4 regions of the Acerihabitans sp. TG2 genome follow, and region 1 is predicted to be linked to each of the others. Evidence: predicted binding sites of a transcription regulator. Region 1 holds the regulator's gene; each other region holds the start of a gene.

Region 1 (8,176 bases):
CAATCGGCGTATTTTGGCAGTTCAGCGCGAATGTCCGGATTTATCAAGACATCGACATACGCGAATGGCTCGCCACAGGCGGAAAGTGCTTGTACTGCCTGTGCGGAAAAACCGCAGCCAGGGAACTTTGGCGACCCCTTCATATAGAGAAGAATCGGGTTCTTGCCAATCTGCTGCTGAATCTTTTCAATTGTCGTCATTGTCTCGTTTCCTCAAGCCAGTAACCGGCTTATTTACTTTTGGCAGATTACATTCTAACGATTACCGGGCACGAAGATAAATCTTTTTTACCCTGCTAGCACTTTCGTAACAACATTAACGCTCAGTTAACGTGTTTTGCCCAACGTTAAACAGTGATTTTAGCGTTTTTGTTGCTGGTACCAAATACAAATTGGGCTTTAAGCACCAGGGTTCCCAATCAGGAATCGATGAAATTTCGGGCGTACAGTGCTGTTAAAAGCGACAAATTCGAGTTTATTCACGTTTATACACAATAAGGAGACAATTACAGATGCATTAACGGATTAAATAGATTAAATTCCTGTGAGACGTTGTTAACCCCCTTCCATTGGGCCACATAAGGATAGCGTTTCTCATGCGTTTATGCTTTACGCTTTTTGTGTTGCTTTTTACCCAGTTGTTCTTCAATTTGGCTCATGCCGCGCCCAATGCGGGGGTCAATGCGGACCAACGAAAATCCCAGTCGACTGCGGCCAAAGCCAGTGACAGGCGCAAACGAAAACCGGTCAAGATCGCCAAGAAAAATAAACTCCCCGCTACTGAAAAAATCAGCGTACAAAAAATCAGCATATCGAAGGCCCGAGTCAAAAAAATTGATCTGCACAAGACCAAAAACGAAAACCTGCACGGATCGGCTAAAATACATACAAAAAAAATCATTGTGCCGTCGGACACTAAGAAAATAGCCAAAATCACTAAACCGAAAAAGGGCTATAAAGTAGGCTATGGCCGGCACCGAATCAAACATCAGGCGAAGACTGAGCTCATCTCAAACCAGCCGATAAAAATGAGCGACAGCCATAAAAGACGGTACCAGCACGCCAAACTTACCGCGATGAATAAATTGCTGTCCCAGATGGGAAAACCCTATCACTGGGGTGGAAAGTCCCCAACCACAGGTTTTGACTGCAGTGGGCTCATCTATTACGCCTATAAAGATGTAGTACGGATACACATGCCCCGCACCGCCAATGAAATGTTTCATTTGCGAGATGCCGCACCGGTTAAAAAAGATGAACTGGAGAGCGGGGATTTAGTATTTTTCCATATTTCCAATCGTGGTGCCGCGGATCATGTTGGTGTTTATTTGGGCAATGGGAAGTTTATCCAGTCGCCGCGCACCGGAAGCGACATTCGCATCAGCTACTTAAACGAAGACTATTGGCAGGATCACTATGTTGGCGCGCGGCGCGTAGTGACCCCCAAAACGATCCGTTAAGGCTCGATTGCATTACTATAAATGATGGGAGTGACGCGCGCAGTCAAGGCATTTGGAAAAGGGAAGAGGCGAGGGACAAACCACTATAGCGTTGAAAAAAGGAGCCATGGCTCCTTTTTTATTTGCACATAGAGTCAGTTCATGACGGCAGTAAAGCTGAACGCCATAATAACAAAAAGTGAAAATATTGTGGTCGCTAATGATATTTTGAAATCGCTGTTCATAATGGCTCCTTAACATGTTGCTGGCCTATCAGCCGCGGCGTCCGGCAGATAATGACGCAATAGCGTTATCACGCATGATCTGCGAGCGGCGCTGCCAGTCGATGGCAGATGTCTGCCTAACGCGATTCTGGCACATTTATGATTGAAATGCTTGTCGCTTCACAGCCATGCGCAACATTTAACACTTTCACTTTGTCGCCGAATCAAGGAAAATTACCGGTTCTTTCTTATTGTGTCGTAAAGTGCTTGCGCCTTCGACAGTCATTCATTCAGGGCGTTTAGGAGTATTTAAAGCATGGCAACCATCAAAGATGTGGCGAAACGCGCTAACGTATCGACGACCACCGTCTCACACGTCATTAATAAAACCCGTTTCGTCGCGGAGGAAACAAAAATTGCCGTGTTGGACGCGATAAAATACCTGCATTACTCCCCGAGCGCTGTGGCGCGAAGTTTGAAGGTCAACCGCACCAAATCCATTGGCCTCTTGGCCAGTACCAGCGAAGCGCCCTACTTTGCCGAAATCATCGAGGCAATAGAGCACCAGTGTTTCGCTCAAGGATATACACTGATTTTATGCAACTCACATAACGATCTGGATAAACAGCGTGCCTATTTGGCTATGCTGGCGCAAAAACGCATCGACGGTTTATTGGTGATGTGCGCCGAATATCCCGAAGCACTGTTGGATATGCTCGAAGAGTACCGTCATATTCCTATGGTGGTAATGGATTGGGGCGAAGCGCGTCGCGATTTTACCGATACCATCATTGATAACGCCTTCGCCGGTGGATACTTGGCAACCCAATATTTACTCAAACGCGGGCATCGCGCCATTGGCGCCATACCCGGACAATTGGCGCGCAATACTGGCGGCGGGCGTCACCGTGGTTATCTCCATGCGATGGAACAAGCCGGAATACCTGTTGAGACACGCTGGGTGGTACAAGGTGATTTTGAACCTGAATCGGGTTACCGCGCGATGAAACAGATCCTGGCGCAAGCACAACGCCCCACCGCCGTATTTTGTGGTGGAGATATCATGGCGATGGGCGCCTTGTGCGCCATCAATGAACTAGGCTTAAGCGTACCGGACGATATCTCGATTATCGGTTATGATAATGTGCGCAATTCGTGCTTTTTTTCTCCCGCACTGACCACTATCCATCAGCCAAAACAGGAACTGGGAGAAGCTGCGCTGACCATGCTACTCGATCGCATTATCAGTAAAAGAGAAGATGCTAAATGCATCGAAGTCCATCCTCAACTGATTGAACGGCGCTCGGTTGCCGATGGCCCTTGCCTCTCCTAACGTTACCTCTACACCCCACCCACCGGCGCCATCATTCTCACCGGGCGCCGTGTCATTAGCGAACGAATCGCGGCTAATATGGCACAGCTGATACGCGGTATTGTCATTTGGCTTTTGTTCCCAACACGCAATAGTTCAGCATGGAAATCATTAAGTTATATCACAAAATACATTGCAGTCTTAACTATTGTCTAAACTCAAATGCAGGCTTATACTTAATATCGTTAACAATTATAACGAGTTGTCTAGTAACTTTTATTACAAAAATGTTGTGTTTGCCGCATGGCATCACCCTTTTTATAAAGCCCCCAGCGATAAACCAATCTTAGGCTTGCTTTATATTCCGCTGTTGTTGATGGCGGAACTTCAGACACCACGGTAAATCGTGGATTCTTATAAAGGCCCGCAGGAAACAGCCTGGCTGTACCTAACGGGACAATACAAAGTAAAGGTGATGGAGAAGCTATGAGTTCCTCGTGTGTTGAAGATCTGAGCTTTCATGATAACGCGTGGTACCGTATCGTCTGTGAAATGCTCACTGAAGCCGGCGTTGAAATCAATGGCTCAAGGCCTTTTGATCTTCGGGTCAACAATCCCGGTTTTTTTAAGCGCGTGTTGCAAGACGGGTCACTCGGTTTAGGTGAGAGCTATATGGAAGGCTGGTGGGAATGCGACCGGTTGGACATTTTTTTCCAACGGGTGCTTAGAGCCGGACTGGAAAATAAACTTCCGCATCATTTAAAGGATACTTTTCGCGTTGCCGCTGCGCGCGTGCTGAATTTGCAGTCAAAAAAACGCGCCTGGATAGTGGGCAAAGAGCATTATGATCTGGGAAATGATCTGTTTGAACAAATGCTTGATCATTATATGCAGTATTCGTGCGGGTATTGGCACCAGACTGACGATCTGGAACAAGCACAATCTCACAAACTAAAAATGATTTGCAATAAATTGCAGCTTAAACCCGGCATGTCCTTGCTGGATGTCGGCTGCGGTTGGGGTGGCCTGGCCGCCTATGCAGCAAAAAATTATGGCGCATCCGTCATGGGCGTTACCATCTCAGCCGAACAACAGAAGCTGGCACAAAAGCGATGTGAAGGCCTGGATGTGACGATCCTATTGCAGGATTACCGCGATCTGAATATGCAGTTCGACCGGATAGTTTCTGTAGGCATGTTTGAACATGTCGGCCCCAAAAACTACTCAACCTATTTTGACGTAATTGATCATAACCTTAAGCGCGACGGTTTATTCCTGCTGCATACTATTGGTTCGAATCAAACCGACATGCGTGTCGACCCCTGGATAAATAAGTATATCTTCCCCAACGGCTGCTTGCCGTCGGTTCAGCACATTGCTCAAGCCAGCGAACGGCATTTTGTGATGGAGGACTGGCATAATTTTGGCGCAGATTATGACCGGACACTTATGGCGTGGTACGAACGATTTATTGCTGCCTGGCCAAAACTCTCCGACAAATACTCTGACCAGTTTTATCGCATGTTCACTTATTATTTGAACGCCTGCGCCGGTGCGTTTCGCGCGCGAAACATCCAGCTTTGGCAGGTACTTTTCAGCCCAGAGGGTGTAGAAGGCGGCATTCGGGTAGCACGTTAGCAAGATTGTAACCGCAAGACAGACTTGCGGGCATGATGGGCAAGATCATATCGGGTCAATCATGCCCGGCGTTCGTTACTGCGCGGTTTAGAGTGAGGTTACCGACGTGGCGGACATCGCATCCCGCTGTGCCAGCACCCGCTCAACGGTATCGACTACTGCCTGGGTCTGTGAGTCGATTTCAATATTGACCCGCTGCCCTAACCGTTTCTTACCCAGGGTCGTCCGGGCTAGTGTCTCGGGAATCAAATGAACGCAGAATTTATCCTGCACCACTTCGCCGATAGTCAACGAAATGCCATCGATGCCGATATACCCTTTGTATAACACGTATTTCATCAGATTTTTGTCGGGTAACCTGAACCAAATTTGCCGGTTATTTTCTGATGTGACAATTTTTACGATTTCTGCGCTACACATAATATGGCCGGACATTAAGTGGCCGCCAATTTCAGCATTAAACGCAGCCGCGCGTTCCACATTGACCTCATCACCCACCCCTAGCTCCCCCAGGTTGGTGACACGCAGCGTCTCTTTCATCAAATCAAAAGCCACTACGCCGTCGTTAACGGCACTCACCGTAAGACAGCAGCCATTATGTGCCACTGAGGCACCGAGCTCTAACCCAGCCATCATCGCCGTTGGCAATGTAAGATAATGCGTGCGAAAGTGGCTTTTTTCTTCTATGGCAACAATAGATGCCGTGCCCTGTACAATACCCGTAAACATGACTATCGCCTCTGTAAATCATACCTGGTGATCGTAAGTTCATTTTGCCCGATTTTAGCACAAAAACCAAACACTCCCCCGGGTAAACCCACGCCTGATTTCGCTAAATTATGCTTTATCGCACTGGCATAACCGCCTAAATGCTTTACACTGTGCCACATAATTTAACCTTGAATCATTAGATTAAATTTTCCTGCTTATTCTATTCTCGTAAAACTATAGGTGCCTGCGTGCAGAAGTACTTTTTGGAAGCGCGTACATTAATGTTCTTGGCAATTCCGGTTATTCTTGCCCAAATCGCCCAAACCGCAATGGGCGTGGTAGATACCATCATGTCAGGTTCCGTTAGTGCGACGGATATGGCCGCCGTAGCGGTAGGAACCTCCGTGTGGTTGCCGGCGATTTTATTCGGCCATGGTTTGATTCTGGCACTGACGCCAGTCGTGGCGCAGCTAAACGGTTCTGGACGCCGAGACCGCATTGAAGCTCAAGTAAGCCAAGGCTTCTGGTTGGCGCTTGGTGTATCGCTTCTTATTATGTTTGTCTTATATAACAGCCAGTTATTCATTGAAAGTATGCATGACGTCGACCCGATGCTGGCAAAAAAGTCCATTGCGTATCTGCATTATCTGCTTTGGGGGGCGCCCGGCTACCTGTTTTTCCTGGTGCTGCGCTGTCAATGTGAAGGGCTAGCCAAGACAAAACCGGGTATGGTGATTGGTTTTCTCGGGTTACTGGCCAACGTTCCCATCAACTATGTGTTTATCTACGGTAAGCTAGGTATGCCGGCCATGGGCGGTGTGGGGTGTGGTATTGCCACCGCAGCAGTCTATTGGTTTATGTTTGCAGCCATGTGGTTTTATGTGAGCAAAGCAGGCGGGTTCAAGGAATTGCGGCTAGGTCGCCGGCTGGTTAAACCGGACTGGTCGACATTGCGACGGTTGAGCGGCCTGGGGCTGCCAATTGCCCTCTCACTGTTCTTCGAGGTAACGCTGTTCGCGGTTGTGGCGTTGCTGGTGGTACCGCTGGGTATCGTGTCGGTGGCCGGTCATCAAATTGCTCTGAATTTCAGCTCACTAATGTTTGTGTTGCCGCTGTCGGTGGGCGTAGCCGCCACCATTCGGGTGGGTTTTCGTCTGGGGGAAAATGACGTAGCGGCGGCCAGGGTTTCTGCCCGCACCAGCCTGGGCGTCGGTATTATACTTGCTTGCTGCACCGCGATTTTCACGTTGGTGTACCGGGTGGATATCGCCCGCCTTTACAACGGTTCGCCTGAGGTGGTCGCCATGGCTGCGCATCTTATGGCGCTGGCGGCCATTTACCAAATTTCCGACTCTATACAGGCCATTGGCAATGGCGTATTGCGCGGCTATAAAGATACCCGGGCGATCTTTTTTATTACCTTCACCGCCTATTGGTTACTGGGGTTACCCAGCGGCTATATCTTGGCCTTGACCAACCATCTGGTACCGGCCATGGGGCCCAGCGGCTTCTGGATTGGGTTTATCATCGGTTTGACGGCGGCAGCACTGATGATGTCGCTGCGACTGTGGTGGTTGCAACGCCAACCGCCACATCGGATACTGCGGCGAGCGGCTCACTAAAGCCGCTCTGCCCATGCGCAAAAAATCATCACGCTGCGCATTAGATCGTCAGTTGATCGCTGTGGACATGGAAAATCGCTTTTTCCTCTTGCATGCGCCGTTAGAGCCCGTTAATATTCGTCCGCTGCCAACCTGGCAGTTGTTATAAAATGCGTTCTTAGCTCAGTTGGTTAGAGCACCACCTTGACATGGTGGGGGTCGATGGTTCGAGTCCATTAGAACGCACCATTTTTAGTGCGTCCGTAGCTCAGCTGGTTAGAGCACCACCTTGACATGGTGGGGGTCGATGGTTCGAGTCCATTCGGACGCACCACTTCAATGTAATTCACCGTGTAGTTAACCTTGCTTGTAGTTAACCTTGCTGTAACCTGTTCGCAACCTACTTGTCATTATTCACCGCACCGAGATAAATCTCCATGGGGAACAGTCCCTCAAATACGCTATGGTACCTATTTTGCCTCGCCACATTGTTACTCAAAGGTTGCCGCTTTTATTGTGCATATGCGCAACACTTGATACTCACTCTTTGCATAAATGCCACAAATGCACTGCATTTTATTGCTTACGCATTAATTGTGCTGTTTTTATCTTGTTTCCGTCAGCTCAATAACTATAATACAAAACGTTATTTCAGTTAAATGGCTCTCGCTGATTGCTTAACCAAATACTAATTAAAACAGACTTATCCAATATCCCTTGCCGGCACTGCTGGTCAGAGAGCGAAACGATATTTTCATCACTTTCACACTTTTGTCATCTATCCTTGAACATGGGGAACCGGCCCACAGGACTGCACTTTTTTTCGTCGTCGATTTTCTCCGGCGATATATCAGATTCATCATCCATCACAACTTGCAGATATCATTGCTATGAAAAAGACAAAAATTGTTTGTACCATCGGTCCGAAAACTGAATCAAAAGAAATGCTTGCTAAACTGTTGAATGCGGGCATGAACGTTATGCGCCTCAACTTCTCCCATGGCGACTTTGCCGAGCACGGTCAACGCATCGTCAATCTGCGCGCCATTCTCAAAGAAACTGGCCAGAAAGCAGCCATTTTGCTCGACACCAAGGGACCGGAAATCCGTACCATGAGATTGGAAAACGGCAATGACGTATCCTTAGTTGCCGGCCAGACCTTTACCTTCACTACCGATCAAACCGTGATCGGCAATAAGGACAGTGTTGCGGTGACCTACTCCGGTTTCGCCAATGACCTGTCCATCGGCAA
Region 2 (8,176 bases), on a different contig from region 1:
TACGGCTCGCCAGTGGCGTGACCAAAGGTGCGCTGATTGCGTCGCAAAAAACCGCGATGAGTATCAGCATGACCTATGGGGCCAGGCAAGCGGTGAAACATGCGCTGAAAACTGGCTTGTATAACTCGCAGCATTTTATTTTCCAACCCATGGCATCTCAGCTGAGCCGAGCTGTTTTATTGCGTTTGGGACTCTCGGCGCTGCGCGGTATTGACCCCGGAGCGGAAATGATGTTCTCCATCACCCGTTCCGCTAGCAGACGGTCAATAAAGCTGGGGTACCAAATGATCGACGCCATTCCGCAGCTTAACACCGCTTTGCCAAAACTTAACGTCCGTAAATCGACCTCAGGGTTACCCTCTGGCGCGGAGATGGCGAAGCCCCATGCTTTACCAACAGATTTAGTGGTGCAAGGGGGGATGGGTAATCCGGACATACGAAAAATGGAGGCAGGCGATGCGTCTTTGGCAAATGTCGCTATCGGCGTGAACGCAAAGCAGCTTGCCCCTCTCGACTTGACCATAGAGAAAAATACCCGTTGGGTATTGCCGCCGTTTAAAAAATTTATTATGAATCGACCCGTAGTGCTGGCTCCCAATGCGGATGTGAACTACAGCATACAGGCAGCATTAACCGAAATCTTTGGCGATCACCATTATTTTGTTTTTAAAGGCCCAAAGCGTTTTAATAAGGCGTATTACCTTAACGATCTGAAAGCCCAAACCAATAAAGAATTAATGAATGTTAAAATGAGTTTACAACGTGCGTTATTGAATTTGAAATGGATGCAAAAATCACATAATAATATTGTCAAGCTCAATAATTATTTTGCTAAAGCTCTGGGAGTGACTGACCCAGATATTATCCGACAAGCGTTGTTTGTTTTTGAAAAGGTAATTGAAAAAAGTTTATTTATGCTGCCTAAAGTAAAAAATAACATAGCATTTTTTTCAAGGAAAAATTTGTTAAGTGATGATGTTATCATTGAATTGGATACGGTCGAGCAAAATACGGGGCCACTTGCTTTTTGTCTGCCGAGCGATCCGCAACACAGGATCTTTATAAATGTGGATCGTTTGATTACTGTATCAGAAGATCGTTTGGAGATGTCTCATACGTTACTTCATGAAACGTCTCATTTGGCGATCGCAACAGAAGATACAATTTATTTTCCTTCTTCCAATATTCGTTATAGCAGCGCCCAACAAATTTTATCCATTTTTGATCGTGCTTTATATTCGCGTACCCTGCTATTGGAACACATTAGAATGCGCTTAATTGATAATATACCGTTAACGCCAGGGCAGGTTATTTATGACGAAGATATTTACCGCTTACTCGAAAGCGACCCGGTATTCAAAGCCAATGCCATGATGTTAAATGCCGATAATGTCGTAAAGTATATTCGGGATATTGCGGCAATGGATGGCGCAGAAACTGCGCGAGCACCCAGAACGTCCAGAGCGGCATTACCCGATAGGCCACCGCAGCTGCCATCAGAGTTGTTGTGCGACATGATAATTTCTCTGGTGTTGCAACGTGCCTTTGATAGCATCAACGTTGACGAACAGACCAACTGAAGCCTCAATGTCTCAGCCTTGAGCCAGCTTATTGAGCATTTCTTCGCTATGGCGGATTCGTTGTGGCGCATGCTCGAGATCGCGCTGTACCAAGGCCATAAATAACAAATCGGTTAACGCCTGTTGCGCGGTGGTCGACGATAAGGCGCCACTGCCTTGGGCCTGTTCTTGGGCTACTGTGTATAAGGCGATATCGGCATGTTGCTGCAAGGCATTAGGGGAAAAATGGGTGATCGCCAATACGTGTGCACCCACCCGATGTGCCTCTTGTGCTGCCAGGTTGATCTCCCTCCGCCGGCCACTAAAAGAGATGGCCACTAAAAGATCTTCCGGGCTAATGGCCTGGACGGTGGCGAGCAGTACATGCATATCGGTCTGCGCCACTGCCGACATGCCGATTTTCATTAATTTGTACGAAAAATCCTTCGCGACCAGCCCGGAAGCGCCGATACCGACGATAATCACCCTGCGGGCGTCTTGTAGCAGCACCACGCTTTGCCGGAGTCGCTCTTCGCTATTGATATCCAGAGTCGCCCGAAGGGCCGCCACTTTTTCTGTCAGTAATTTTTCCCCAACCGTTTTTAATGGGTCATTGCTGAGAATATGATTATGGACGGTTACCGAAGGGGGATCCTGAACACTTGCCAAGGTTTCGCTCAGCGCCAGCTTTAGCGCGGTAAAACCTTTGTACCCCAGTTTTTGCGCAAATTTGACCACACTTGATTGGCTGACGCCCACCTGCTCGGCCACTTTTTGTGAGCTCAAATGACGGGCTTGGTCGGTTTGTGTCAAAAGGTAATCGGCCAATTTGCGATCATTGGTTGATAATGACCGGTATAGCTGGCGGATGCGTAATACACTACTCATAATTATGGCTCAACGGTGAGGGGCGAAGACAGGTTACAGAATTTTCTCCCCTGTCGGAATTTACTATTCAATAATAGTGTTAAATAGGTGAATTAATAATTCAAGGTAATGTGATGGACAATGATGTGGCAAAGCTCGGCGCGTTAGTGTCGGAAACCCGTAATCCTGCTTCGATGAACCTCGATACACTGACTACGCTGGAAATGGTCACCTTGTTTAATCAGCAGGATCATTTGGTACCCCAGGCGATTAGCCACCAACTACCGGCGATTGCCGCTGCGGTGGATTTAGCCGCGGCGGCGTTGGCGGCCGGCGGTCGTCTGATCTATCTTGGCGCCGGTACCAGCGGACGTTTAGGCGTCTTGGATGCGGCAGAATGTCCTCCCACCTTCGGCGTGCCGTCCGGGCTCGTGGTGGGACTGATTGCTGGCGGCCCTGGTGCCTTGTTGCACGCGGTGGAGGGGGCTGAGGATGACCTTGAGCTAGCCGCTAAGGATTTGCTGGCACTTAACCTGCAGCCGGTGGATATGGTGGTGGGTTTGGCGGCGTCGGGGCGTACACCTTATGTGATCGGCGGACTGCGTTATGCCACCCGTTTGGGCTGCGCCACTGCGGCGATTTCCTGTAATCCGGATTCTCCGATCGCCCATGAGGCTGGTATCGCTATTTCACCGTTGGTGGGTCCGGAAGTCCTTACCGGCTCTACCCGCATGAAGTCCGGTACGGCACAAAAACTTATTTTGAATATGCTCTCCACCGGCGCGATGGTCAAACTGGGTAAGGTATATCAAAATTTGATGGTGGATGTTAAAGCCACCAATATCAAACTCGCGGATCGGGCTTGCCGTATTGTGGTTCAGGCAACTGGCGCTGATAGAGCGCAGGCACAGACCGCGCTGGAACAGGCTGATTTTGAAGTGAAAACGGCAATATTAATGATTCTCACCGGCGTCGACGCTACCCAGGCCAGACGATCGTTATCGCAACAGCGTGGTTTCTTGCGTTGTGCGCTGGGTGATAATGTTGCGGCAAGTGGTGACAAGCGTAGCAACGGATTGAATAATTCTGAGGAGTGATTTTGAGCCCTGTCGCAAACCGACGTATTGTATTTTTCGATTTGGACGGCACGTTACATCAACAGGATATGTTCGGCTGTTTTTTACGTTATATGCTGCGCCATCTGCCGCTCAATTTGATCCTGGTATTGCCGGTCTTGCCATGGGTGTTATTCGGTCTGCTGATTAAAGGACGCTCCGGCCGTTGGCCCATAAGCTTATTACTGTGGGCTATCACCTTCGGTCACAGTGAAGCTCGGCTTATGGCTTTGCAGGAGAGTTTCATCGACTGGTTTCGCCAGCGTGTTACCGCTTATCCTACGGTTTTGGCGCGGCTAAATGAGTACCTTGCCAGTGATGATACGCAGGTTTGGCTGATTACCGGCTCCCTGGAGCCCTTGGTCCGTGGGGTGTATGCCGATGCCCCGTTTTTATCACAGGTAAACGTGATCGGTAGCCGGAGCACCCGTCGATACGGCGGCTGGGTGTTGACCTTACGCTGCCTGGGTCATGAGAAAGTGGTGCAATTGGAGTCAGCGCTGGGTACGCCGCTCAAACTGTTTAGCGGTTACAGCGATAGCATACATGACAGCCCGTTACTCTATTTCTGCCAGCATCGTTGGCATGTTACGCCACGAGGCGAGCTGCAGCCGTTAGAGTAAGTGTCCCCATCACCGTAGGCAACGACGAGCTGCCCGGGGTTTTGCGGTCGTCCGCCTTATACCGCTATAATCAGCCGGCGGGAAATAACCCTGGAGACATATTATGTCTAATGAACTGGACGACGAATACTGGATGCGCCATGCCTTAACCTTGGCCGAGCGGGCCGCAGATGAGGGTGAGGTGCCGGTGGGCGCAGTGCTGGTTCTGGCTGACCGGGTGGTCGGCGAAGGGTGGAACCGCTCGATTGGTCATCACGATCCCACCGCCCATGCGGAAATCATGGCCTTGCGCCAGGGTGGTGCGGCATTGTGCAATTATCGGCTGTTAAACACCACGCTTTATGTCACGCTGGAACCGTGCATTATGTGCGCCGGGGCGATGATTCACGCCAGAATCGGCCGTTTGGTGTTCGGCACCTGCGACCCAAAAACCGGCGCGGTGGGTTCATTTTGCGACGTGCTGCGCCAGTCTGGCCTTAATCATGCGGTGACGGTGAGCCCGGGCGTGTTGGCCGAGGACTGTTCACGTCAACTGAGTGCTTTTTTTCGTGGCCGCCGCGAACTGCATAAAGCGCGGCGTCAAGCCTTGAAACTTCAAGATGCCGGCGTTATGGCGTCGAGTGCGGTTTGGTCCATGAAGGCGCAAAAATAGCACTGGTATTATTGGTCGAAAAAAGCCCGCTGACCTTGGCGGGCTGCTTTGTGGCGTCAAGCGCTGCAGCCTGGTTGGTCACTGCAGTTTGCCGCGCGATTTTTTTCTGTTTTTCCTCTAAATATCCGATTAGGCTCATCTCGTAGAGACGGATATTTTCCACATAGTTATAGGCCTGCTGGCCACGAGCATAACCATAGGTGGTTTGTTGGTAGTAACGAGGCTGGCTAAGCATCGGCAAGCGTTGTTTCACATCCACCCAGCTATCGGGGTTACCCTGTTGGCTGGCCGTTAAGGTGCGTGCGTCCAGCATATGGGAATACCCCATATTATAGGCCGCAAGCGCAAACCAGATTTTTTCCTCTTCAGGTATGGTGTCCGGCACTCGCTGCATCAAGTGCGATAGATAGAGCGCTCCACCGCGGATGCTTTGCTCCGGATCCATGCGATCCGCAATTCCCAGACTATCCGCCGTAGAGCGGGTAAGCATCATCAGACCTCGAACCCCAGTGGGGGAGACGGCCTGGGGATTCCAATGGGACTCTTGGTAAGAAATCGCGGCCAACAATTTCCAATCAATCTCTTTGGCGTATTGCTGAAATAACGATTGCAATGCCGGTAGCGTGGCGTCAATGGATGTCAGGAAAGTTTTGGTATCGACGTAGTCAAAACTGCCCACATGGCCCAGGTATTTTTCCTCAAGCCGCGCCAAGATACCGTTCGTCTGCTGTTGGCTAAAAAAATCCAGCAGGGCGGCGGAGAGATTATCGCTGTTTTTTCGTCGCAGATACCAGGTAACCGGCTCTTCTTCGCTTACGTCAAAGGCGACCGCCAGCCGAGGATGGATACGTTGCAGCAGCCCGACCGTGGCTGAATCCACCAAGGTATAATCAAGTTTACCGTCGGCCACCTGTTCGAGCAGCGATGTGCTGCCGAGATCAGATGACACCTCCCAGTGCAAGTTCGGGTACTTTTTTTGCTTTAACTCGCGCAGCAGGGAAATATGTGCCGATCCGGAAGACACGGCTAGCCGGCCTTGTAGTGCGCCCAGGTTTTTTGGGCGGGGTTGACCTAGCCGATAAACCAGCTGTTGCGAAATATAATAGTAGGCGGGACCGGTGGCGAACCGTTGTAGTCGATCGGTGTTGTAAATCAGACCGGCGGCCAGGAGATCCGCGTCATCATTGTCCAGATCATCAAACAGTTCATTGAGCGTGCTGCGTTGACGGATTACAAGCTTGACACCCAAATAATCGGCGAAACGTTTCACCAGTTCGTAATCGAAGCCGGTTTGCACGTTATTATTGGAATGAAAACTCAACGGCGCGTCAATCGTGCTGACCCGTAGCGTTCCCCTGGATTTTATCTCGCTCAGCTTGTCTTCTCGCGCGTTGTGCCACGGGACGTTGAACCATAACGCCCAGGTTAGCATGGCGGCGACAAGACTCATCACAGCATAGTTAAATTTGATTTTTTTCAAATAGTTATCTCTAGATGGAGCGAATATTTCGCTGTCTCGTTCGGCAGTATTATTAGCATTTTCTCCCTGGAGTGGGGGCATTTTGCGCAACAAAACGCCACTGTGCAACTTTATTGCTTAGCGACCGGGTCTTGAGGGTGCAGATAAGAATCGCAACATTTACCGCGCAAACGGTTTCGTCCGGGGCCGGTATTCTCTATAATGGCGCGCGTTTCCCCCCAAAAATCAAAAATTGCCCGCGCGTATGTGGCGCGCGGAAGTTGGCCAGAGTTGCACCCCATGGCAAGCCGTACCACTGACCTGCGTTCGGCGGTTCAAAGACGAGAGATCTTTTATTATGGAAATACTGCGTGGTTCGCCCGCTTTATCAGCATTTCGTATCAACAAGCTACTATCCCGCTGCCGTGAAGCCCAGTTGCCGGTGAATGATGTTTATGCTGAATATGTCCACTTTGCCGATCTGAGTGCCCCCCTTAACCCAGAAGAGCGCGGCAGGTTGCAACAGCTGTTGAAATACGGTCCCTCGCTTGCTGAACATGCGCCTCAAGGTCGTTTGCTGTTGGTGACGCCGCGTCCCGGCACACTGTCTCCCTGGTCATCAAAAGCTACCGATATCGCCCATAATTGCGGGTTGGCGCAGGTGAAACGTCTAGAACGTGGGCTGGCGTTTTATTTCCAGGGCGAGGCCATGACGGATGTGCAGTGGCGGCAACTGGGTGTGCTGCTGCATGATCGGATGATGGAAACCGTCTTTGATACGCTGGAGCAGGCGGGTGATCTGTTTACTCAACAGCCGCCGGCGCCGGTTCAGCGGGTGGATATGCTAACAACCGGTCGACTGGCGCTCGAACAGGCTAACCTTAAACTCGGGCTGGCGCTGGCACCTGATGAGATAGATTACTTGTTTGAGGCGTTTACCCGTCTGGGACGTAATCCCACCGATGTTGAACTGTATATGTTCGCCCAGGCCAATTCTGAGCATTGTCGCCATAAAATTTTTAATGCCGATTGGATTATCGACGGAGAGCAACAGCCCAAGTCATTATTTAAAATGATTAAGAACACCTTCGAGCGTACGCCTGATTTCGTGTTGTCCGCTTACAAGGACAACGCTGCGGTGATGGAAGGGTCTGCTGTTGGTCGCTTTTTTGCCGACCCACAGGATGGCCATTATGCCTACCATCAGGAGCCGGCGCATATCTTGATGAAAGTGGAAACCCATAACCATCCGACCGCCATCTCCCCCTGGCCGGGTGCCGCTACGGGATCGGGTGGCGAAATTCGTGACGAAGGCGCCACCGGCCGGGGCGCGAAACCCAAGGCCGGGCTGGTGGGCTTTTCCGTGTCCAATTTGCGTATTCCTGATTTTGAACAACCGTGGGAGCAGGATTTCGGTAAGCCGGATCGGATTGTCAGCGCCCTGGATATCATGATGGACGGACCCTTGGGGGGCGCAGCATTTAATAACGAATTCGGCCGCCCCGCGCTGACCGGCTATTTTCGTACTTATGAAGAGCGGGTGAACAGCCATAATGGCCTGGAGCTGCGCGGCTACCATAAGCCCATCATGCTGGCGGGCGGCATCGGCAATATCCGTGACGAGCACGTGCAGAAAGGGGACATTACCGTAGGCGCCAAACTTATTGTACTGGGTGGTCCGGCGATGAATATCGGCCTGGGCGGCGGCGCTGCGTCATCCATGACCTCCGGTCAGTCGGATGCCGATTTGGATTTTGCCTCGGTACAGCGTGATAACCCGGAAATGGAACGTCGTTGCCAGGAAGTGATCGATTGCTGTTGGCAAATGGGTGCGGCCAATCCGATTCTGTTTATCCATGACGTTGGCGCGGGTGGCCTGTCCAACGCCATGCCGGAATTAG
Region 3 (8,176 bases), on a different contig from region 1:
CATCGACCTGGGCCTGGAGCGGATTGGCCAGGTTGCTCGCCAGCTAGAATTATCCCGTCCAGCCGCGCAGGTGATTACTGTCGCCGGCACCAACGGCAAAGGCACCACTTGCCGACTGCTGGAGACGGTGATGCTGGCCGAAGGCTTGAAGGTCGGCGTCTACAGCTCCCCCCATTTACTGCATTATACCGAACGGGTCCGTATCCAGGGTCGGGAATTGTCCGAACGCCGGCACAGCGAGGCGATGGCGGCGATTGAAACTGGGCGTGGCAATATCTCCTTAAGCTATTTTGAATTTGGTACCCTGGCGGCCTTTTGGTTGTTCAAACAGGCGGCCTTGGATGTGGTGATCCTCGAGGTGGGTTTGGGGGGGCGGCTTGATGCGACCAATGTTGTTGATGCGGATGTGGCCGTTATCACCAGTATTGCCCTTGATCATACTGAGCTGCTGGGGCCCGATCGTGAAAGTATCGGGCGCGAAAAGGCAGGCATCCTGCGTGCCGGTAAACCGGCGATAGTGGGTGAACCCGATCGTCCGGCTTCTATCGACCGCGTCGCTGATAAATTGGCTACGCCGCTTTATTGTCGTGATCGTGACTGGTCGTTTTCCGTTAACGGCGATGTCTGGTGCTGGCGAAATGCCGAAATAACCCTGGAAAATTTGCCGCTGCCGTCCATTCCGCTGGCGAACGCCGCTACTGCACTGGCTGTGCTTAGCAAATGGCCGCTGCCAGTGTCGGAACGGGCGATCCGCCACGGGCTGCTTGATGCCGCGCTGCCGGGCCGCTTTCAAACCATCGGTCAACGGCCGTTGCGTATTCTTGATGTTGCCCATAATCCCCACGCTGCCGGTTATTTGTCGCGACAGCTGGAAAAACTGACCATCACCGGTCGTCTGCTGGCGGTCGTGGGTATGCTGGCGGACAAGGATATCGCCAGCACGCTGGACACGCTGCGCGGTCAAGTGGATCAATGGTACTGCGCATCCCTGGTGGGGCCGCGCGCTGCTACTGCGGCGCAACTGGCGGCGCATCTCAATGATGCGCTGCTATTTGACGATGTGCCGTCGGCTTGGCTCCAGGCGCTGCGGGACGCGGGACCAGAAGATTGTGTACTGGTATTCGGTTCGTTTCATACCGTGGCCCCGGTGATGGCGATGGTCAACCCGGAGAAAGAACGTGGCCAGTAAGTTTCAGAACCGGTTGGTGGGAACCATCATCATCGTGGCACTTGGCGTCATCGTACTGCCCGGCCTGCTGGATGGTAAAAAAAAGCACTATGAGGATAATTTTGCCGCGATTCCATTAGTGCCTAAACCCGGCGATACCGATGAGGGCGATGCTTACCCTCAGGCCAACCAGTCGCTACCCAGCCAGCCGCCGGAAGGTGCGGGGGCGGCAGTGGTACAGTCGAATAAGGCCCAATCGGGTGATGATTCCGCCGCTGCCGGGGGCAATAACAGTACCCCAGCGACGCCACCAAAAGCCCCGGCCCGTCGGGAATCGATAAAAACGGCACCGTCCAAACCGGTGGAGCAAGATAAACCTGCGGTTAAACCACCGGTAGTGAAAGCTGACACCAAACAGGAACCCAAACCGGCGACAACGCAAAAACCAGTGACGCCTGCCAAAGAAACCGTCGAGACGCCGCCGCAGGGCCAGGCCTGGGTGGTGCAATTAGGTGCGCTGAAAAATGCCGCCAAAGTGAGGGAGATCGTCGCTAAACTGCGTCTGGCAGGTTATCGCGCTTATACCGTGCCTTCGGTGCCGGTGGCAGGGCAGATTACCCGTATTTTTGTCGGGCCAGAAGCCTCTAAGCAAAAGCTTGAAGCGGCACTGCCGGAAATGAATCGACTGAGTGAGCTCAGTGGACAACTGCGCGCCTATCAGGCTCATTGATTTACTGAGTACCCGAGGTGGTCAAACGCGAGAATGGCAGCTCTGCGTGTTATCTTCTTGCGTTAATTGGGCTTTTTTAATGGCCGTTGCTAATTTCACTTTGCGCCAAAATTCCGCTGCGCAAACGTTTTCGTTTTCTGATAGAATTCGCCGCGAACCTGCTGACGGGGCGAGTTAACTAGGGATGCATGCATGATCTGGGTTGATTACGCCATTATTGGCATCATAGTCTTTTCTGCTCTGATAAGTCTGATCCGGGGATTTATACGCGAAGCCTTATCATTAGTGACCTGGGGATGTGCGTTTTTCGTTGCCAGCCACTATTATGTGTACCTCGCCGTCTATTTTACCCGCTTTGAAGATCAGTTGGTTCGTAACGGTATCGCGATTGCCCTGTTGTTTGTGGCTACCCTGATCGTTGGGGCAATTGTTAATTACGTGATTGGCTCTCTGGTGGAACGGACCGGTTTATCCGGCACGGATCGGGTGTTAGGTGTGTGTTTCGGCGCGCTCAGGGGCATACTGATCGTCTCGGCCATGCTATTCTTTTTGGATACCTTCACCGGATTCTCCCAGAGCGAGGACTGGCACCAGTCCCAGCTGATACCGCAGTTCAGCGGTATTATCAGATGGTTTTTTGACTATCTCAGAAACACGTCGAGTTTCTTACCGGGGCATTAATCGCCGCGGTAACGCTGATGAGGAAATGACACATGTGCGGTATTGTCGGTATCGCCGGTTTTATGCCGGTCAACCAGTCGATTTATGACGCGTTAACGGTGCTTCAGCACCGTGGGCAGGATGCGGCGGGCATCGTCACCATTGATGCATTGGATTGCTTTCGATTACGCAAAGCCAATGGTTTGGTGAAGGATGTATTTGAAGCCAGACATATGCAGCGTCTGCAGGGCAATATGGGCATTGGCCATGTACGCTATCCCACTGCCGGCAGCTCCAGCGCCTCCGAGGCCCAACCTTTTTATGTCAATTCCCCGTTCGGCATCACGCTGGCTCACAACGGTAATCTGACCAACGCTCACGAGCTGCGCAAAAAATTGTTTGAAAAAGGGCGCCGTCACATTAATACAACGTCCGACTCGGAAATCCTGCTCAATATCCTGGCCAGCGAGCTGGACCGTTTTCCTGACTATCCACTAGAGGCCGATAATATTTTTGCGGCAGTGGCGGCCACCCACCAGCAGATTCGTGGTGCTTATGCCGTGGTCGGCATGATCATCGGCCATGGCCTGATCGCATTTCGCGATCCTAACGGCATTCGTCCGCTGGTCATTGGCAAACGCACTTTGGCCGATGGCCGCAATGAATATATGGTGGCGTCCGAAAGCGTGGCGCTTGACACCCTTGGCTTTGAATTCCTGCGCGATGTGGCGCCGGGTGAAGCAGTGTATATTACTGAAAATGGTCAATTATTCACCCGCCAATGCGCGGAAAATCCGCAAAGCCATCCCTGCCTGTTTGAATATGTCTATTTTGCTCGCCCTGACTCGTTTATCGACAAGATTTCCGTTTACAGTGCCCGGGTGCGCATGGGACAAAAATTGGGTGAGAAGATTGCGCGCGAATGGGAGGACCTGGATATTGATGTGGTGATCCCCATCCCGGAAACCTCCTGCGACATTGCGTTGGAAATCGCGCGTATTCTTAACTTGCCTTACCGTCAGGGATTTGTAAAAAATCGCTATGTGGGCCGTACGTTTATCATGCCCGGTCAGCAGGTGCGTCGCCAATCGGTACGCCGCAAGCTTAACGCCAACCGTGCCGAGTTCCGTGATAAAAATGTCCTATTGGTGGATGACTCCATCGTACGTGGCACTACATCGGAACAAATTGTCGAAATGGCCCGTGAAGCCGGAGCGCGCAATGTTTACTTGGCCTCTGCGGCACCGGAAATACGCTTTCCCAATGTCTACGGCATTGATATGCCTAGCGCAACCGAACTGATTGCCCACGGCCGTGAAGTGGCTGAAATTCGCAAACTGATCGGCGCCGATGCGTTGATTTTCCAGGATCTCAGTGATCTGGAAGCGGCGGTACGGGAAGATAACCCGGACGTGACGCAGTTCGAATCCTCGGTATTTAACGGAATCTACGTTACCAAGGACGTTGATCAGCGTTACCTTGATTATCTCGAATCGCTGCGTAATGATGATGTCAAAGCGGTACGCATGCAAACCGAGGTGGAAAACCTGGAAATGTATAACGAAGGCTAAGCAAACCGGCGTCCGGTTAACCGGTAGTCGACGCATTCACCCGGGCGGTTATTCGTGCCGGGTGTTTTATTATGGGCTGTCAGCAGTAGGGACCTGGTGTCCGATTGTCTTGATGGTCGGCAATGCGCGTCGCGTCCGTGACTGGCAGTGATGGTCAAAAAGAACGTCGTGCCCAGATCAGGGAGAAAGCACATGAAACAACTGATAGTAGGTATAACCGGCGCCAGTGGAGCGGTGTACGGCGTAAGACTTTTGCAAGTACTCCAGACCGTGGACCACGTGGAAACCCACCTGGTGCTGAGCAACGCTGCGCGTCAGACCCTGGCATTGGAAACTGATTATAGCGTGCGTGAAGTTCAGGCCATGGCCGATCGGGTGCATGATTGCCGGGATATCGCCGCCAGCATCAGTTCTGGCTCATTCAAGACCGCAGGCATGGTTATCTTACCCTGTTCCATGAAGACCCTCTCAGCCATTGTTAACAGCTACAGCGACGGTTTATTGTCACGCGCAGCCGACGTTGTTTTGAAAGAACGCCGCACACTGGTGCTTTGCGTACGCGAAACGCCGCTTCATCTTGGCCATCTACGACTGATGACCGCAGCCGCCGAAATGGGCGCCGTCATCATGCCGCCGGTGCCTGCAATGTATCATCGCCCCACCTCCTTGCAGGACATTATCGACCAGACGGTTAATCGGGTATTGGATCAATTCGACATCGAATTACCTCAGGAGCTGTTTGAACGCTGGCAGGGACAATAGCCCCCGGGGCACCACCTACCGAGTCTATGCTCACCTCACGTCAATGTTATTTTGCCATCCTTTGGTATGACCTGTCGCACCGATTGTGGGCGGACCTGACTCTTATTGCACCAATAGTGATCGCCGGATGTATGATGTTGGTGCAATGAGCCTGGGCGCCAACCTGCCTGTGGCTGGTAAATCAACCGATTGGCTTTTCACGCAGACTATTGAGGTGCATTGAAAGTGTTATTATGGCACTGGGGTAAAGCACTTCGCGGCTAATGTTAAAATGGCACGAAAAGTGCAGTACTTGATTCCAGCAATGACATCACGGTTTATGCCTAACTAAAAATTATACAGAGGGTAAAGTATGAAAAAGCTGGTAAAAGTTCTTCCTTTGGTATTGGCTATCGCCGCCAGCAGCGCTTTCGCTGCGATGCCTAAAGATATTAAAATTGGTACCGATCCGACTTATGCTCCTTTTGAGTCAAAAAATGCCAGTGGTCAGTTAGTGGGTTTTGATATCGATTTAGCTAAAGACCTGTGCAAGCGTATCCAAGCTAAATGTACCTTCGTTGAAAGCGACTTTGATGCACTGATCCCCTCACTCAAAGCTAAAAAAATCGACGCTATCATCTCTTCGTTGTCGATCACTGAAAAGCGTGAGCAGGAAATTGCTTTTACCGACAAACTTTATGCCGCCAATGCGCGTTTGATTGCTAAAGTCGGCACGGCGATTAAACCTACCGTGGATAGCCTGAAAGGCAAGCGTGTGGGCGTGCTACAGGGCTCCACTCAGGAAGCCTATGCCAACGCTATGTGGCAGCCTAAAGGTATCGACGTGGTGGCGTATGCCAACCAGGATCTGATCTACGCTGACCTTGGCACCGGTCGTATTGACGCCGCGTTCCAGGATGAAGTGGCCGGTAGTGAAGGGTTCCTCAAACAACCCGCGGGCAAAGGGTATGTTTTTGCCGGACCTGCGGTGAAAGATAATCAATTTTTTGGTGTTGGCACCGGTATGGGCTTGCGTAAAGATGACCCTGAGCTGAAAGCTGCGTTGGATAAAGCCTTTGCTGAAATGCGTAAAGATGGGACTTACAGCAAACTTGCCAAGAAATATTTTGATTTTGATGTTTACGGCGGTTAATCCTGTTATGTGATATTTGTCCGCGCACCGCGCGGGCATATCCCCTTCATCTTTCATGTTGCAGATCCGTTGGCGGTACTCGTTCACCCGAATCACTGACTTGAGTGAGTTCATCGGAATTTTCTCGCTTGCCGCCTTCGCGCAACATGAAATGTATTGGGTATAGCTATGTTGTTAATCCTCCGACGGGACAGGATATGATCGATGCTTTATGGTTATTCGCAACTCATTTTTAGCGGTGCCCTGGTTACCCTTGAGTTGGCGTTAACGTCAGTGGTGCTCTCGGTGATAATCGGACTGATTGGTGCCGGTGCCAAACTCTCCCGTAACCGCATGCTGGCGGGTATTTTTAATGGCTATACCACACTGATTCGCGGTGTGCCCGATCTGGTGCTGATGTTGTTAATCTTCTACGGATTGCAAATTGCACTTAATAGCCTGACTGAATCTATCGGCATGGACCAGATTGATATTGACCCCATGTCGGCGGGTATCATTACGCTGGGTTTTATTTACGGTGCTTATTTCACCGAGACATTTCGTGGTGCCTTTATGGCGGTGCCGCGCGGACAAATCGAAGCGGCTACCGCGTTCGGTTTTACCAGCGGGCAAATCTTTCGCCGAATTATGTTCCCTGCCATGATGCGTTTTGCGCTGCCTGGTATTGGCAACAACTGGCAGGTCATATTAAAAGCTACCGCTCTGGTATCTTTATTGGGACTCAATGACGTGGTAAAAGCCACGCAATTGGCCGGCAAAGGAACCTATCAGCCGTTTTATTTCATCATGGTAGCGGGGGTGATCTATTTGATCTTCACCACTCTCTCCAACGGGGTGCTGTTATGGCTGACCCGGCGTTATTCTTTGGGCGTTAAGAAGGCCGAGCTATGATTGAGATCCTGCAACAATATGGACAGGCCTTGTTGTGGAGCGATGGTTATCGTTTTACCGGACTGGCGGTCACCTTATGGTTACTGGTTTCATCGGTGTTCATGGGCGGGATCCTGGCGGTATTTATGGCAGTGGCGCGTGTATCGCCCAGGCCATGGGTGCGTTTTCCCGTCTGGCTGTTTACCTATGTTTTTCGCGGCACGCCGCTGTATGTACAGTTGTTGGTATTCTATTCGGGTATGTACAGCCTGGAAATTGTACGCGGCACCGATTTGCTCAACGCCTTTTTCCGCAGCGGGTTTAATTGCACCATTTTGGCGCTAACCCTTAACACTTGTGCTTACACCACCGAAATTTTTGCCGGCGCCATCCGCGCCGTGCCTCATGGTGAAATTGAGGCGGCCCGTGCCTACGGATTTTCCTGGTTTAAGCTTTATCGCTGCATCATTCTGCCATCGGCGCTGCGAACCGCTATCCCGGCTTATAGCAACGAAGTGATATTGATGCTGCATTCCACCACCTTAGCGTTTACCGCCACAGTGCCTGATGTGCTGAAGATAGCCCGTGATATTAACGCCGCCACCTACCAGCCTTTTTATGCTTTTGGCATCGCGGCGGTTATCTATCTACTGATCTCATTTGTGCTGATCGGATCGTTCCGCAAGGCTGAAAAACGCTGGCTGCGGCATGTTAAACCGCAATAAGCCCATAACGTGCAGGATAATACTATGCAAGAAACCAAACTGTTGATTAAGGAACTGCACAAGCGCTATGGCGATCAGGAAGTGCTCAAAGGCGTCTCCCTGGAGGCTCGTGCGGGTGACGTTATCAGTATTATCGGATCTTCAGGCTCCGGCAAAAGCACCTTTTTACGCTGCATTAATTTTCTGGAAAAACCCAGTGAAGGATCTATTAGCGTCAACAATATTGATATTCATATGGTGCGCGATAGCGACGGACAGCTAAAAGTGTTTGATAAAAAACAGCTGCAGTTATTGAGAACGCGGCTGACTATGGTGTTCCAGCACTTCAATTTATGGAGTCATATGACGGTGTTGGGAAACGTGATGGAAGCCCCCATACAGGTGTTGGGGTTGAGTAAATCACAGGCATATGAACGTGCAGTGCTGTATTTGGATAAGGTGGGCATCGACGAACGTGCACGGGCTAAATTCCCGATCAACCTTTCCGGCGGTCAACAGCAGCGGGTTTCTATTGCTCGGGCGTTGGCGATGGAACCGGACGTATTATTGTTTGATGAA
Region 4 (8,176 bases), on a different contig from region 1:
GTTGGTAAAAATCATGGACGACTCCGGCTGGAGCGCTGCACAGATGGTGGCGTTAAGTAACGAAGCGACGTTGGTCACCACATTGAAATTCGGTAAATACCGTGGTCAGTTGCTGGAGCAGGTAGCCAAGGAAGATCCGGGTTATCTGCAGTGGATGTTGGCTAATTTGAAAGACCTGTCTGGGGATCTGCGTTTTAGTATTAATCACTATCTGAACCAGGATGCAGCGGCACGTTAAACCGGTGCCGCCATTGGTTTGTTAGTGCAGATCGGCCAAGGAAAGAATGAAGGTATATTCCATCGCGATACCTTCATACCCTTTGAACCGCCCTGATTTACCGCCGTGACCGGCATCCATGTCGGTGCAAAGCAGCAATAGATTGTCATTGGTTTTGCTGGCGCGGAGCTTGGCGACCCATTTTACCGGCTCCCAATATTGTACCTGCGAATCATGCAGACCGGTGGTCACCAGCAAATGAGGATAGTCTTGCGCGCTGACCTGGTCATACGGGCTGTAGCGCTTTATATAGTCGTAGTAGGCCTGCTCTTCAGGATTACCCCATTCATCATATTCACCGGTGGTCAGCGGAATACTGTCGTCCAACATGGTGGTCACCACATCCACAAACGGCACTTGCGCCACGACACCCTTGAACAAATGTGGAGCCATGTTGATCACTGCGCCCATCAACAACCCACCCGCGCTGCCACCCATGGCAAACGCCCGTTGCTTATCGCCATAACCCTGCGCCAGCAAATAGTGGCTTACGTCGATAAAGTCATTAAACGTGTTGAGCTTATTGAACAATTTGCCGTCTTCATACCACTGCTGACCCAACTCGCCTCCGCCGCGAATATGCGCCAAGGCAAAAACGAATCCCCGGTCAAGCAGGCTTAAGCGGCTGGCGCTAAAATCCGGGTCCATGCTACTGCCATAAGAGCCATAACCGTAAACCAACACCGGGTTTTGTCCCGGTTTAAACAGGTCTTTGCGATATACCAACGAAACCGGCACCTCGGTACCGTCGCGCGCGGTCACCCAAAGCCGCTCGCTGCGATAATGTTCTGATTCAAAATTTTTGACCTGTGACTGCTTGAGCAATCTGCGCTCGTCAGTCGCCATATTCAGCTCAAATAGCGTGGTGGGTGTAGTCATGGAGGAGTAGCCATAGCGCAACCACGGGGTCGCAGGATCCGGGTTGTAGGCCAGCCATGTCACATAGGTGGGGTCGTCAAAAGCAATGCCCTTTTCTTCTCCGCTCTCCCAGTTAATTTGCCGCAGGCTGGTTAATCCCTGATGGCGCTCTTCAACGACCAACCAATGGGTAAACGGAGTAAAGTTTTCCAGGACCACATCTTCACGCGCGGCAATCAACGTCTGCCATTGGTCTTCGTCGGGCGTTTCACTGCGGTAAAGGGCAAAATTCTTACCGTCCCGGTTGGAGCGTAAATAAAAATAGCCCTGGAAATGATCCAGCGAATATTCATGATCGTGGCGACGCGGCGAAAACATCTGTGGTTGCGCCTGCGGGTCATTTGCATCCAGCAACAGGATCTCACCAGAGGTGGTGCTGCCTAGGGCAATAATGATGTAGCGTTCAGAGGTGGTTTTGTGCAGGCTGACATAAAATGCGTCGTCCTTTTCCTCGTACACCAGTTCATCAAGACGGGTGGAGGTACCAACCCGGTGGCGATATACCTGATAAGGCAGCAGTGTTTTTTTATGCTTACGCACGTAGTACAGCATGGTCGAATCGCTGGTCCACTCGAAACCTGAGGACGCATCCTCAATAACTTCCGGATACCAGGAGTCAAAAGCCAGGTTTTTGAAACGAATCCCGTAAAGTCGGCGCGACAGAAAATCCTCTGCCGCCGCCATGATGATATTGTCCGGGCTCATTTCCAACCCGCCCATGGTATAGAATTCGCTTTGCGCCGCACGCAGATTACCGTCTAGCAGAATTTCCCAGGGAGCGTCCTCGGGTAAATCCGCTGCTTGGCGGGTATAGATGGCATACTCGTTGCCCTGCTCATAGCGGCTTTGATAACGATAACCGCGCCGGACGTAAGGCACCGAACGATCCTGCTGCGGGATGCGCTCAACCATTTCAGTGAACAGTTGATGTCGCAGCTCTCCATAGTCGGCCATCATGGCTTCGCCATAGGTGTTTTCTTGCGCTAGATAATCAAGCACCGCAGGATCTTCGCGTTTGTCGTCGCGCAACCAATAGTAGTCATCGATCCGTGTCTCACCATGTACGGTGAGTTTGTGAGGTCTTTTTTCAGCGATTGGTGGAAATCTCATACACACCCTTCCTTATTTGCATAAGAAACAGAGTGGCACGAATAGGAGAGCTTGCCAAGCGCAGTGGAGGCCAGGCAGAGCCTTATGCGTGCTTAGGGAGCGCGGGTCAAGAGCAGCGGTGCGGGATTATTCGCACCGCTGAAGAGCGTTAGTGCAAGGGGCCAGGTCTAGGGCTGAGAGGAATAATTAATTTCGCCCTTTTGGCAATCCAGCGTCACCGCGAATGTACGATCGCCACTTGAGCTGTGGACGTCTAGCGTTGCTTGCCAACTGTCGCCGATGCCGGTGATCGCCTCTGGATCAATCTGCAAGACAATGCTCTCCCCGTCACCGGCGGTTTTATCCTCATCAGAATGGGGTAACAGGTTTTGGTTATAGTCTTGTTTAATCAGATCCGCTATCTGGAGTGAATTTAAGTCGGGGCACGCGGCCATCTTAAAGGTTTTTTGTATTGGCGCCTGCTTCGGTGACGCTTTTTTTAGCGCGACAGTTTTCTCTGCGACAGTCTTTTTATCCACGGCAGCAGATTTGCTGGCATGCTCAGCGGCTTTTTTACTGGCTTCGTCGGCGGCGGCCTGTTTATCCGCAGCGGCTTTTTTGCTGGTTTCGTCGGCGGCGGCCTGTTTATCCGCAGCGGCTTTTTTGCTGGTTTCGTCGGCAGCGGCCTGTTTATCCGCAGCGGCTTTTTTGCTGGCTTCGTCGGCGGCGGCCTGTTTATCCGCAGCGGTGGGAATAGCGGCGGACGAGGTCGATGGTGCGCTATTTTTTTGCTCAGCACTGCCGCTTTGCGGTGCAGCATCGCCGGCAGCGGTGGGTGTTTTCGGCACAACCACCGTGGTCGGCGCTGGCGTATCGGCGCTTGGCGTTACGGTAGTGGTTTGTTGATCGTTTGATGATCCGCCTACCGGGGCTTGCGCTGACGCGGCCTGTGGATCAGCCGGCTGGGTTTGGTCCGCCGCGCTTGCCATTGATGACAGCATCATTCCTGCTGCCACTACGCCTATCAGGCCTAATCCCAACTTTTGCATAAAGCCTCCACGATTCTGGTTGTCCTCTTCTCAAGGTGATGACTGATAATAGCCGGTTAAATTTACCATGAGAAAGTGTTTTTGAAATTCAATGGCAAACAGCGTCAATTTAATCAGCCTTATTCAATAATTGTTCAGTAACTCGGCATCTTTCACACAGTGGTTCATTAACCATAGGGACTTGCCGCCTACCTGTAACACCGAATCTGTTGGGTATAGGCAATCGTTTTCGTTTATACTGCGCGCAATTTTTATCAAGGCGGGTGAAAGCGATGGTTACTGTTGGAACGGCGTTGCGTCCCGATGCAACGCGGGTCATGTTGCTGGGGTCGGGCGAACTGGGTAAAGAAGTGGCGATCGAATGCCAGCGACTCGGTATTGAGGTCATCGCCGTGGATCGTTACGCCGATGCGCCGGCAATGCAGGTTGCCCACCGCAGTCATGTGATTAATATGCTTGATGGCGCAGCGCTACGTGCAGTGATCGAGGCTGAACGCCCCGATTTTATCGTGCCTGAGATAGAAGCTATTGCCACCGACATGCTGGTGGTTCTTGAGCAGGCGGGACATCACGTCGTGCCGTGTGCGCAGGCAACCAAATTGACCATGAATCGGGAAGGCATCCGGCGCCTGGCAGCGGAAACCCTGGCACTGCCAACGTCAAATTACCGTTTCGCCGGCGATCGCGCCGAATTAGAGCAGGCGGTAGCGCAGATAGGTTATCCATTGATTATCAAGCCGGTCATGAGTTCATCAGGCAAGGGACAGAGCCTGGTCCGTAGCGCGGTAGCACTTGATGATGCGTGGCGCTATGCACAGCTTGGCGGACGCGCCGGCGGCGGTAAGGTTATTGTCGAGGGACTGGTGAATTTTGACTTTGAAATCACCCTATTGACCGTCAGCGCAGTGGATGGTATCCATTTTTGCCAACCTATCGGTCATCGTCAGGAGGACGGTGATTATCGTGAGTCTTGGCAGCCGCAGCGTATGAGCGAGTCAGCCTTAGCGCGGGCACAGGATATTGCACAACAGGTGGTTAGTGCCTTGGGTGGCTGGGGTCTGTTTGGTGTTGAGCTGTTTGTTCGCGGCGACGAGGTGATTTTTAGTGAAGTATCACCCCGCCCTCATGATACCGGCATGGTTACCCTCATCTCCCAGGATCTGTCTGAATTCGCTTTACACGTTCGCGCCTTTTTGGGATTACCCATCGGCGCCATACGCCAATATGGTCCGGCCGCGTCAGCGGTCATTTTGCCCGAGCTGGAAAGTGACAATGTACGTTTTCATGGGCTGGAACACGCTCTGCACGCTGGTACGCAAATCCGTCTGTTTGGTAAACCGGTTATCAGCGGCAAACGCCGGTTGGGCGTTGCTCTGGCGGTGGGGGATTCGGTGGAAGATGCAGTAACGCGGGCTAAAAACAGCGCAGCGGCGATCGGTGTCACCGGTTGATAACAAGGTCTAGGCGGTGCCCGCCATTTCGCGCGAGCACCGTCTAGGACCAATAGCGGGATCCCCTGTGGGAATCCGCGCCTACAGCACCGTCATCTTACAGTTTGGCACCAGCTACGGCTTCTTTTGCCAATGCAGTGATGCGCGCATAGTCACCAGATTCCAACGCGTCATTCGGCACCAGCCACGATCCGCCGATGCACAGGACACTCTTTAACGCCAGGTAGTCATTGTAGTTTTTCGGGGAAATTCCACCGGTCGGACAAAAACGAATCTGTGAGAACGGGCCGGAGATGGCTTGCAATGCTTTTACACCGCCGTTGGCTTCTGCCGGGAAAAACTTGAATTCGCGCAGACCATAATCCATGCCCAACATCAGTTCGGACACACTGGCAATACCCGGGATCAGCGGGATGGTGCCTTCGGTAGCCGCTTTAAGCAATGACGCGGTCAACCCGGGGCTGATGGCGAACTGCGCACCGGCGGCGGTCACTTCGGCCAACTGTTGTACGTTGGTCACAGTACCGGCACCGACGATTGCCTCAGGCACTTCCTTGGCAATAGCGCGAATAGCCTCCAAGGCGCAGGCTGTGCGCAAGGTGACTTCCAAGACTCTGACGCCGCCCGCCACCAGCGCTCTAGCCAGTGGAACCGCCTGTTCCAGTTTATTAATTACGATAACCGGAACGACTGGGCCCGACGTAAGAATACTTTCCGCACTTGTTTTCCAATTCTTCATAACACTTTCTCTCCTGTCTCGCCTTGGTGGAAGGCTAAGGTAAACGCCATCACCGGGCATAGACTGACAATGCAGCCTTATCCCCGACTATAATCTGTCCGGCGCGATCGTGGCCCACGCCGGTTTACTCCCTTGGCTTATTCGAATTCGTTCCAGGAACGTCCGTCACGGGTTATCATGGCTACCGACGCCACAGGTCCCCAGGTCCCCGCCTGATAAGGCTTAGGCGCTTCGTTATCGGACGCCCATGCTTCCATAATTGAATCTACCCATGTCCAGGCTTCCTCCACTTCATCCCGGCGTACAAACAGCGCCTGTATACCACGCATGGTTTCCAGCAACAGTCGTTCGTAAGCGTCAGCCAAGTGCTCCTGGTTGAACGTTTCGGTAAAACTCAAATCCAGCTTGGTGGTTTGCAAACGATGCTTGTGATCAAGCCCGGGGACTTTATTGAGGATTTGAATATCCATGCCCTCGTCGGGCTGTAAGCGAATGGTCAGCTTGTTTTGTGGCAACTGTTGGTAGGAACCACGGAATAAATTCAGTGCCGGATTCTTGAAATAAACCACCACTTCTGAACATTTGGTCGGCAAGCGTTTGCCTGTGCGCAAATAGAAGGGCACGCCTGCCCAGCGCCAATTGTCAATATCCACCCGAATCGAAACAAAGGTTTCGGTACGGCTGGACTTATTTGCGCCCTCTTCATCCAGATAACCCGGTACTTTTTTACCTTGGACAAATCCGGCGGTATATTGACCACGCACCGTGGTATCGCGGACGTTGGTGCTATCAATAGTGCGCAGTGAGCGCAGGACCTTGACCTTCTCATCACGAATACGATCGGTGCTCAGGTCGGAAGGTGGCGACATGGCGATCATGGTCAGGATCTGCAGCAAATGACTTTGGATCATATCGCGCATCTGACCCGCTTTGTCAAAATACCCCCAGCGTCCTTCGATGCCCACTTCCTCGGCCACCGTGATCTGCACATGATCAATGGTACGATTGTCCCAGTTGGAAGCAAACAAGGAATTGGCAAACCGCAGCGCCAAAAGGTTAAGTACCGTTTCTTTACCCAGATAGTGGTCAATGCGATAAACCTGGCACTCATTGAAGAACTTGGCCACCTGGTCGTTGATGACACGCGAAGAGGCCAGGTCGGTGCCGAGGGGTTTTTCCATCACCACGCGGCTCGGTTCCTTATTTAGGCCGGCTTCACCCAAACCCTGGCAAATAGCGCCGAACGTGTTGGGTGGCATGGCGAAATAATTTATGGTAACCCGGGACACCTGATCGAGTTTTTCACCGAGCCTGGAGAAGTTCTTGCTCTCGTTGACATCGAGATTACAAAAATCCAGGCGGGCGCTGAGCGTCTTCCAGAGTTTCTCATCGATGCTTTCCTTCATGAAGGTTTCCAACGCTTCGCGCACTACTTTGACATAGGCTTTGGTGTCCCAATCCGCGCGGCCGACACCGATGATGCGCGTCTCGGGATGAATTGAACCCGCTTTTTCCAGTTGATACAAAGAAGGCAATAATTTCCGTCGGGCCAGATCACCTTTTGTGCCGAAAATCACCAGATCGCATGCCTGGGCTATGGATGTTACCGCCATGTTCCTCTCCTCGTGCAGGATGTTTGTAATTTTATTACAGATAAGATAGTTATTTTTTGATTCCAGCCAGTAAACAGCCATAAAAGCGATGTGGCAAGCGGACTTTTCATTAAAATCGACCAAATACTCATCAAAAAATGTAATTTAATAACAGGAATGTCAATAAATTACAATTCTGAAAGTTAGACACAGGTCATAGTCTGGCAAAAAAACCCGCTGGTACACCGGATTAACTGCCTTTACAGTACGGCTCGTAGTATATTTCATTAAATCGGTAATGATTTCTCCTTTGTGTGAAATCGGTCAAACCCATGAGCTATTTACTTATGAACATGCTGGACAAGATCAACAGTCATATGGAATTGCTGAGTAAATCTGAGCGCAAAGTGGCAGAAACGATCCTTGCCGCACCGCAAATTGCCATTCATTCCAGTATAGCCATTCTCGCCAGGATGGCCGACGTCAGCGAGCCTACCGTTAATCGATTTTGCCGCCGTCTGGATACCAAAGGCTATCCAGATTTTAAATTACAGCTAGCCCAGAGTTTGGCTAATGGCACGCCATATGTAAACCGCAACGTGGACGAAAACGACGGTGTTGATTCCTATACCGTGAAGATTTTCGAATCCACCATGGCAAGTCTGGAGCACGTTAAGACCCATCTGGACATCGCCGCGGTCAACCGCGCCGTGGATTTATTGACTCAGGCGAAAAAAATCTCATTTTTTGGTCTGGGTTCGTCAGCGGCGGTAGCGCATGATGCAATGAATAAATTTTTCCGCTTTAACATTCCCATCGTCTACTCCGAGGATATTGTTATGCAGCGCATGAGCTGCATGAACTCCAGCGAAGGTGATGTGGTTGTGCTCATTTCCCATACCGGCCGCACTAAAATGCTGGTGGATTTGGCGCGACTGGCACGGGAGAATGATGCTACTGTAATCGCCATCACGACGCAGTACTCGCCCCTAGCCCATGAAGCATCACTTACCCTGGCGTTGGATGTACCCGAAGATACCGATGTCTTTATGCCGATGATA

What was found. Region 1 encodes PurR, which represses purine synthesis genes. Its sites were predicted from a motif close to CANGCAAACGTTTGCNTG; they were not measured.
Region 2: purL (phosphoribosylformylglycinamidine synthase) is a predicted target of PurR. The motif match lies at 6,460-6,477, and genes of this name have one in related genera.
Region 3: cvpA (colicin V production protein) is a predicted target of PurR. The motif match lies at 2,016-2,033, and genes of this name have one in related genera.
Region 4: purT (formate-dependent phosphoribosylglycinamide formyltransferase) is a predicted target of PurR. The motif match lies at 3,550-3,567, and genes of this name have one in related genera.

What each region holds. Positions count from the first base shown of each region.
Region 1 covers NZ_JAYGJO010000010.1:106,555-114,730, reverse strand. Annotated here, with positions in the region: gene SJI19_RS11255 (Grx4 family monothiol glutaredoxin) at 1-200, opposite strand, end outside; gene SJI19_RS11250 (C40 family peptidase) at 596-1,459, shown strand; gene SJI19_RS24850 (YnhF family membrane protein) at 1,594-1,683, opposite strand; gene purR (HTH-type transcriptional repressor PurR) at 1,979-2,995, shown strand; gene cfa (cyclopropane fatty acyl phospholipid synthase) at 3,461-4,612, shown strand; gene SJI19_RS11235 (riboflavin synthase subunit alpha) at 4,700-5,341, opposite strand; gene SJI19_RS11230 (MATE family efflux transporter) at 5,572-6,945, shown strand; tRNA gene SJI19_RS11225 (tRNA-Val) at 7,097-7,173, shown strand; tRNA gene SJI19_RS11220 (tRNA-Val) at 7,182-7,258, shown strand; gene pykF (pyruvate kinase PykF) at 7,815-8,176, shown strand, end outside.
Region 2 covers NZ_JAYGJO010000023.1:27,655-35,830, forward strand. Annotated here, with positions in the region: gene SJI19_RS18125 (hypothetical protein) at 1-1,580, shown strand, start outside; gene SJI19_RS18130 (MurR/RpiR family transcriptional regulator) at 1,593-2,447, opposite strand; gene murQ (N-acetylmuramic acid 6-phosphate etherase) at 2,561-3,523, shown strand; gene yfhb (phosphatidylglycerophosphatase C) at 3,592-4,164, shown strand; gene tadA (tRNA adenosine(34) deaminase TadA) at 4,268-4,816, shown strand; gene mltF (membrane-bound lytic murein transglycosylase MltF) at 4,773-6,296, opposite strand; gene purL (phosphoribosylformylglycinamidine synthase) at 6,631-8,176, shown strand, end outside.
Region 3 covers NZ_JAYGJO010000001.1:202,296-210,471, forward strand. Annotated here, with positions in the region: gene folC (bifunctional tetrahydrofolate synthase/dihydrofolate synthase) at 1-1,189, shown strand, start outside; gene dedD (cell division protein DedD) at 1,179-1,898, shown strand; gene cvpA (colicin V production protein) at 2,091-2,579, shown strand; gene purF (amidophosphoribosyltransferase) at 2,612-4,129, shown strand; gene SJI19_RS00965 (UbiX family flavin prenyltransferase) at 4,322-4,891, shown strand; gene SJI19_RS00970 (lysine/arginine/ornithine ABC transporter substrate-binding protein) at 5,244-6,023, shown strand; gene SJI19_RS00975 (histidine ABC transporter permease HisQ) at 6,228-6,914, shown strand; gene SJI19_RS00980 (ABC transporter permease) at 6,911-7,618, shown strand; gene hisP (histidine ABC transporter ATP-binding protein HisP) at 7,643-8,176, shown strand, end outside.
Region 4 covers NZ_JAYGJO010000031.1:36,169-44,344, reverse strand. Annotated here, with positions in the region: gene exoX (exodeoxyribonuclease X) at 1-238, shown strand, start outside; gene SJI19_RS21010 (S9 family peptidase) at 260-2,305, opposite strand; gene SJI19_RS21005 (YebF family protein) at 2,473-3,333, opposite strand; gene purT (formate-dependent phosphoribosylglycinamide formyltransferase) at 3,606-4,784, shown strand; gene SJI19_RS20995 (bifunctional 4-hydroxy-2-oxoglutarate aldolase/2-dehydro-3-deoxy-phosphogluconate aldolase) at 4,882-5,523, opposite strand; gene zwf (glucose-6-phosphate dehydrogenase) at 5,661-7,136, opposite strand; gene SJI19_RS20985 (MurR/RpiR family transcriptional regulator) at 7,463-8,176, shown strand, end outside.